DNA from 3 places in the Micromonospora sp. NBC_00330 genome. Region 3 is predicted to be linked to each of the others. Evidence: riboswitches for the same ligand, from Rfam matches in the RefSeq annotation. Region 3 holds a riboswitch; each other region holds the start of a gene.
The links. Region 3 has a riboswitch for cobalamin ahead of OG598_RS06695 (acyl-CoA thioesterase). Riboswitches for the same ligand answer to the same signal wherever they lie in the genome.
Positions count from the first base shown of each region.

Region 1: another riboswitch for cobalamin. It lies ahead of OG598_RS13955 (ribonucleoside-diphosphate reductase subunit alpha); the one in region 3 lies ahead of OG598_RS06695 (acyl-CoA thioesterase).
Region 2: another riboswitch for cobalamin. It lies ahead of cobN (cobaltochelatase subunit CobN); the one in region 3 lies ahead of OG598_RS06695 (acyl-CoA thioesterase).

Region 1 covers NZ_CP108012.1:3,104,996-3,107,254, reverse strand. The annotation lists gene OG598_RS13960 (enolase C-terminal domain-like protein) at 1-491, opposite strand, end outside; cobalamin riboswitch at 922-1,138, shown strand; gene OG598_RS13955 (ribonucleoside-diphosphate reductase subunit alpha) at 1,331-2,259, shown strand, end outside.
Region 2 covers NZ_CP108012.1:2,178,735-2,180,993, reverse strand. The annotation lists gene cobN (cobaltochelatase subunit CobN) at 1-1,168, opposite strand, end outside; cobalamin riboswitch at 1,427-1,603, opposite strand; gene OG598_RS09555 (hypothetical protein) at 1,819-2,154, opposite strand.
Region 3 covers NZ_CP108012.1:1,519,190-1,521,448, forward strand. The annotation lists gene OG598_RS06690 (copper resistance CopC family protein) at 1-397, opposite strand, end outside; cobalamin riboswitch at 529-742, shown strand; gene OG598_RS06695 (acyl-CoA thioesterase) at 940-1,386, shown strand; gene OG598_RS06700 (zinc-dependent alcohol dehydrogenase family protein) at 1,501-2,259, shown strand, end outside.

The DNA of each region.
Region 1 (2,259 bases), 1.6 Mb from region 3:
TCCCGGGTCAGCGCGTCGGACAGGTAGCGCAGGTCCGCGATGTCGACGAGTTGCTCGGGGGACATGTCGACGAGCAGCCGCCACAGCGGCTTGTCGGCGAGCCGGGCGACCAGGTCCCACGACGCGTTCAGCACGGCGGCCAGGGACAGGTGGACGACGCCCTTCTCCGGACCGAGCCAGCGCAGTTGCGAGTCGGAGGTGAGGAGGCGGTAGACGGCGCCCATGTCCGCTGCCATCGTCGCCACGTCCAGGCCCACGAGAAGCTGCGCCTGGTGGACTGCCGCCGCCGCGACGATGTCGTTGCCTCGACCGATCGTGAAGGTCAGGCCGTGCCCCGCGAGTGGCTCGCCCGCGCCGTCGACGCCGTCGGTGTGCAGGACGACGTAGGCCGCCGAGTAGTCGCCGTCCTTGTTCATGGCGTCTGAGCCGTCAGCGGTCAGGGAGGTGGGGAAGCGGACGTCTTCGACGGTGACGGCAGTGATCTGCGGCATGCGCTCCTCGCCCGGCTAGGCTAAAGATCAGATGATCACTGGGAGTATACGGAGGGCCGCTCCAGCACGTCAACGATGTCGATCACTGCAGGCCCACAGACATATGATGTTTGGCTCACCGGGTCGATCCGCCTTGCCGCCCATCGTGCCGGTTGGCGGGCGGAGGTGGCGGCTGTGGCGGGTCGTGGAGATTGGATGTTCCACCCCGCCCTGAGGCATTGACGGCCGCGTATGGGTGTGGCTTGCGGCACCGTGGCCTCGATACGTCAAATCTTTGTCGACTGTCGACACCCGCGCGGAGAGCCCGTCTCCGGTGTCCGGCGTCGGTCGGCGTGGCGTGGTCGGCCGGGGCGGTGACGGTGGTCACCGAGTCGCCGCCGACACGCCCGAGACCGACATGTGGGGTGTGACAACGGCTGCGTCCCTATATATGGTGTCGAACGCAGCTGGTTCGGCCGCTCATCCAGGGTGGTCGAGGCAACAGGGAACCCGGTGGAAATCCGGGACTGTCCCGCAGCGGTGAGTGGGAACGACAGCCGTCATCAGCACTGGGCCACCAATCGGCCTGGGAAGCGACGGCCAGTAGGAGACCGGCGAGCCCGGTCGTGCCCGCGAGTCCGAAGACCTGCCAGCGCGCCGCGTACCCGCACCCGGGTGGGCGGCGGTCCGAGGCCGCGTGGGACGGCTGACGCCACCTGACCCACGCCGGGCTGGCGTGGCGTCCGTCGGTGTCTGTCTCCTCGCGTCCGGGCCACCAGGTCTCGAACTCCGAGGAGCGAGTGGTGACAGTCACCGAGGTAGTCCCGGCCAGCGGCGACGCGACAGCGCGACGGACGCCGATGCAGGTCCGCAAGCGCGACGGCGGCACCGAACCCGTGGACGTGAACAAGATCGTCCGGGCCGTCGAGCGGTGGGCCGACGACCTGACCGACGTCGACCCGATGCGGGTGGCCACCCGCACCATCAGCGGCCTCTACGACGGCGCGACCACTGCGGAACTGGACCGGCTGTCCATCCAGACCGCCGCCGAGATGATCGGTGAGGAGCCGCAGTACTCGCGCCTCGCCGCGCGGCTGCTGGCCGGCTACGTCGACAAGGAGGTGCGTCGACAGGGCATCACCTCGTTCAGCGCGGCGATCCGGGTCGGCCACGCCGAGGGCCTGATCGGCGACGACACCGCCGCGTTCGTCGCCGCACACGCCGCGACGCTCGACCACGCCATCGACAGGGACGGCGACCGCCGCTTCGAGTACTTCGGCCTGCGCACCGTGTACGACCGCTACCTGCTGCGCCACCCCACCAGCCGACTGGTGCTGGAGACCCCGCAGTACTGGTTGCTGCGGGTGGCCTGCGGCCTGTCCCGGACCGCGGACGAGGCGGTCCACTTCTACCGGCTGATGTCCAGCCTGGCCTACCTGCCCAGCTCACCGACCTTGTTCAACTCCGGGACCCGGCACACCCAGATGTCCTCCTGCTACCTGGTCGACTCCCCGCTCGACGAGCTGGACTCGATCTACCAGCGGTACGCCCAGGTCGCCAACCTGTCCAAGTTCGCCGGTGGCATCGGCATCGCGTACTCCCGGGTCCGCTCCCGCGGAGCGCTGATCCGGGGCACGAACGGGCAGTCCAACGGGATCGTGCCGTGGCTGCGCACGCTGGACGCGAGCGTCGCCGCGGTAAACCAGGGCGGCCGGCGCAAGGGCGCTGCCTGCGTCTATCTGGAGCCGTGGCACCCGGACATCGAGGAGTTCCTGCAACTGCGGGACAA
Region 2 (2,259 bases), 660 kb from region 3:
CGATCAGCGCGTGGATCAGCGCGTCGCCGTCGTCGGGCGGTGGCGCGTCACCCAGGTCGTAGCCGGCCTCGGCCAGCGCGGCGAACAGCCGGACCGCCGAGGCCGGGGTGTCCAGCCCGACGGCGTTACCGACCCGGGAGTGCTTGGTGGGGTACGAGCTGAGCACCACGGCGACCCGCTTGTCGGCGTGCGGCACGTACCGCAGCCGGGCGTGGCGCATCGCGATCCCGGCGACCCGGGCGGCCCGCTCGGGGTCGGCGGCGTAGACCGAGAGCCCGTCGGCGTCGATCTGCTTGAACGAGAACGGCACGGAGACGATCCGGCCGTCGAACTCGGGGATGGCCACCTGCATGGCGGCGTCCAGCGGGGACAGGCCGGCGTCGCTGTCGGCCCACTGCGCGCGGGTACTGGTGAGGCAGAGCGCCTGGATGACCGGCACGTCCAGGGCGGCCAGGGCTCCGACGTCCCAGGCGTCCTCGTCGCCGCCACCGGAGGCGTCGGCGGCGACCGCGCCGCCGGCCGCCAGCACCGTGACCAGCAGCGCGTCACAGCGGGCGAAGAGCCCGAGCGGGCCGGCGCCAGCGGTCAGCCCGCGCAACGAGCCGCAGAAGATCGGCAGCGGGTTGCCGCCGGCGTCGTGGACCGCGTCCGCGAGCACGTCGACGAAGTCGGTGTTGCCGGCGAGGGCATGCGCCCGGTAGAAGACGATCCCCACCGTGGGCCGATCCGGGTCGGCGGGGTGTTCGCCGTGCACGCCGTACGCCGGGGTGGGCGCGGGTGCGGCGAACCCCTCGCCGGTGAGCAGCACCGTGTCGGAGAGGAACCGGGCCAACTGCCCCAGGTTGTCCGGGCCGCCCTCCACCAGGTACGCCAGCGACTGGGTGACCACCCCGGACGGCACTGTGGAGATGGCCATCAGCTCCGCGTCGGGCAGCGCCTCACCGCCGAGCACTACCGTCGGCACGCCGGTGGCGAGTACCGCGGCGAGGCCGTCCGGCCACGCCTGCCGACCGCCGAGCAGGCGTACGACGACGAGGGCGACCCCGTCGAGCAGGGCGGGCACCTCCTCGGCGGTGACTCGGGCGGGGTTGGCCAGCCGGTAGTCGGCGCCGCTGGCGCGGGCGGCCAGCAGGTCGGTGTCGGCGGTGGACAGCAGCAGGATGCGCACGGCAGGCTCCGGAAAGTGACGCCCTGGGCCCTCACGGGGGCGACCGGGGCGATGCGGGTGGGTACGGCGTCGGCCGGTACGACGGCCCGCGCGACCAGCGCCCCGACGCATGCGTCGGGGCCGGTCAGCGCCGGGCGATCAGCTCAGCGGTGCCGGTGGCCGGTGTCCTTGGAACGCACTGCCTGCAGCGCGATACGACGATAATCGTCGATGAATGAGACGCCGTGCGTCATCGGGTCCTCCTCGGGTGTCCACGCCCTGGGGTACGTCCCGACGGCCGAAGTATCCTGGCTTCCGGATCAACGCTCTCCCCCGGCCTTCCAACCGCAGACACACGGCCGTGACTCACGAGGGGGGATCGCTCCCCGGTGACAGTGGCGGGACCGCGTCGGATTCGCACCGACTTCCTTCACTGCCGTCAGGCCGCGAATGCTGCCACACCGCCGCGCCACCGGTCAACGCGGACCCCACCACCACCCGACCACGCTCACCACATTGACCTGCGGAAATATCGGCGCGCGGGTGATGCCTCTCGCCGCAACGGCGGGCTGGGCGAACTGGTTGATCGGCCTCGCGGACTGGGCCCGTGGCCGGGGGGCGGAGCGTTCAGGCGGCCCCTTTGGAGCTGATGTCGTAGACGATTCAGCCGATCAGCGGGCGTGGCGTTCCGGGTGGGCCCGGCTCCAGGTCCGCATCCGCTCCGGGTAGCCGGTGCGCGCCGCCTCGTACAGTGGCACCGCGTGCTTGCGGGCGATGGAACCGGCCGCGCGGGGCGTTCCGGTACGGCGGCGAATCCACTCGCCGTCGTGGGCGATCGCCACCACAGTGGTGTCCGTCGCGGTCGTCTCCGGTTCCAGGTAGAACTCCACCCCGCGCCGAGTGGCCACGAACGCCTCCAGCGCCGCGAGGTCGTCGCGGGTCGCCTCCCGGTCCAGCTTCGTCGGGGTCGCCTCGGCACCCCGTGACCGGCGGTTGAACCAGCTCATGCCCCGCCCCTCTCCTCGACGTCCCTCCAGTGCAGCACCGGTTCCTGGCAATACGCTGCACGCCGGATGGGAGAGAGCTGACCTGCGCCGGGAAATCCCTGTGGA
Region 3 (2,259 bases):
CCGAGTACTGGCCCTTGGCGGGCAGGTGGGCGACGGACACCACCGCGGGGAACCCCGTCGTGTACTCCCGTGGCTCGAACTGCCCGTTGACCAGGAAGTACTCCCGTACCGGCTTGTCCAGCGGCTTCGGCTCACCCTGCGACCAGCCGTTGTCGACACGGGCGCCGCCCGGGGCGGTGATCGTGAAGAACGCGTTGGCCGCGGCCTTCTCGGTGAAGAACAGCCGCACCTCCGTCAACGGCTCGCGCACTGTGGCGCCGCTCGCCGGTGTGGACGCGGCGAGGGTCCCGTGAGCTGCGGCGGGTTGGGCGGACGCGAGGAGGGCGACCGCCGAGGCGAGGAGGAACGCGAGGAGGCCCGAGACCACCCGCCCGCAAGTCTGGGGGAGACGACGCATCTGGATATCCTCACCCTCGCGAGACTTTTTTCAAGAGGTGACGATCTTCTTCCTCAGACGACAAAAGTTGACGATGAGGCCATCCGCCGCCCCGGCAGGACGCCCCGGATGGACACATTCCCTGGCCAGCTATGCTCGCCGGCGGCGCTGGTTCGCCCCGTCGTGACCGGCGGGGCGTCGTAAGAGGGAACCCGGTGAAAATCCGGGGCTGCCCCGCAGCGGTGAGTGGGAACGACCGCCGTCATCAGCACTGGGCCAGTGGCCTGGGAAGCGACGGCCAGTAGGGGACCGGCGCGACCGGTCAGGCCCGCGAGTCCGAAGACCTGCCGGCGCCGCGTACACAACCGTGTGCGCTGCCGTCGGCCTCGCGGGTGGGCTGAGCGGGTGACGGGCCGTGCGTGTGGCGCACGGCCAGATCCTCGCCAACGTGTGTCCGCGACCCGGCGGTGTGGTTTCCCGAGGGACGGACTACCGCTGTGCACGACACCACCACGATCCCCGGCCGAGCGCCGTCGGCGTCGCACCTGACCCTTTCGCAGATCATGGACCAGCACCACACCAACCTGATGGGTACGGTGCACGGCGGCCGGATCCTCAACCTCATCGACTCCGTCGCCGGTGTGGTCGCCGCCCGGCACTCCGACGGGCCGGCGGTGACCGCCGCCATCGACGAGACCGCGTTCCTCCGCGCGGTGCGGGTCGGCGACGTCGTGCACGTCGACGCCCGGATCACCTGGGCCGGCCGCAGCTCGATGGAGGTGGCCGTCAAGGTGACCGCAGACCGGTGGGACCGGGCCGTGCCGCCCACCGACGTGGCAACCGCCCACCTGGTCATGGTCGCCATCGACGACGACGGCCAGCCTCGTACGGTGCCGCCGCTGCTGCCGGAGACCGATGCGGACCGGCGACGGTACCGCGAGGCGGAGATCCGCCGGAAGCACCGGCTGGCACTGCGGCGCGCGCTGCTCGACGGTGCCGAAGACGACTGACCCGCGCGCGGTCCGCCCGTCGCAGCGCGGGCGCGGTCCGAGGAACCCGCCCCGCCACCTATCCGGTCGGATAGCGTCCACGTGACGCCTCGATCACGGAGAGTGTGGATTGCCATGCGTGCTGCGGTGCTGCGGGAGTTCGACGTTCCGCTGACGGTCGAGGAAATCGATAAACCCACCCCCGAGCGCGGGCAGGTGCTGGTGCGGATCGTCGCCAGCGGGGTCAACCCGCTCGACACGAAGATCCAGGCCGGAAAGGCCGCGCACGCGCGGGTCGAGCTGCCTGCGGTGCTCGGCCTGGACCTTGCCGGCGTCGTCGCGGCGGTCGGCGCGGAGGTGACCGGCTTCGAGCCGGGAGACGAGGTGTACGGGCTGTGCGGGGGCGTGGGAGACCTCCAGGGTTCGCTTGCCGAGTACGCCGCAGTAGACGCCCGGCTGCTGGCCCGCAAGCCGAACACCCTCTCGATGCGGGAGGCCGCCGCGCTGCCACTGGCGGCGATCACCTCCTGGGAGGGGCTCGTCGACCGGGCCGGGGTCCGCGCCGGGCAGAAGGTGCTGGTGCACGGCGGCGCCGGCGGGGTCGGTTACGTGGGCGTGCAACTCGCCCAGGCGCGAGGCGCCGAGGCGTACGCCACGGGCGGGCCGGCGAGCATGCGGGTGATCGAGAGCCTGGGCGCCGTGCCGATCGACTACACCACGAGCAAGGTCGAGGAGTACGTCGAGAGGTACACCGGCGGCGAAGGGTTCGACATCGTCGTCGACAACGTCGGTGGCGCGACGCTCGACGCGTCGTTCGCGGCGGTACGCACCTACCAGGGGCACGTCGTCAGCGCGCTGGGCTGGGGCTCACACTCGCTCGCCCCGCTGTCGTTC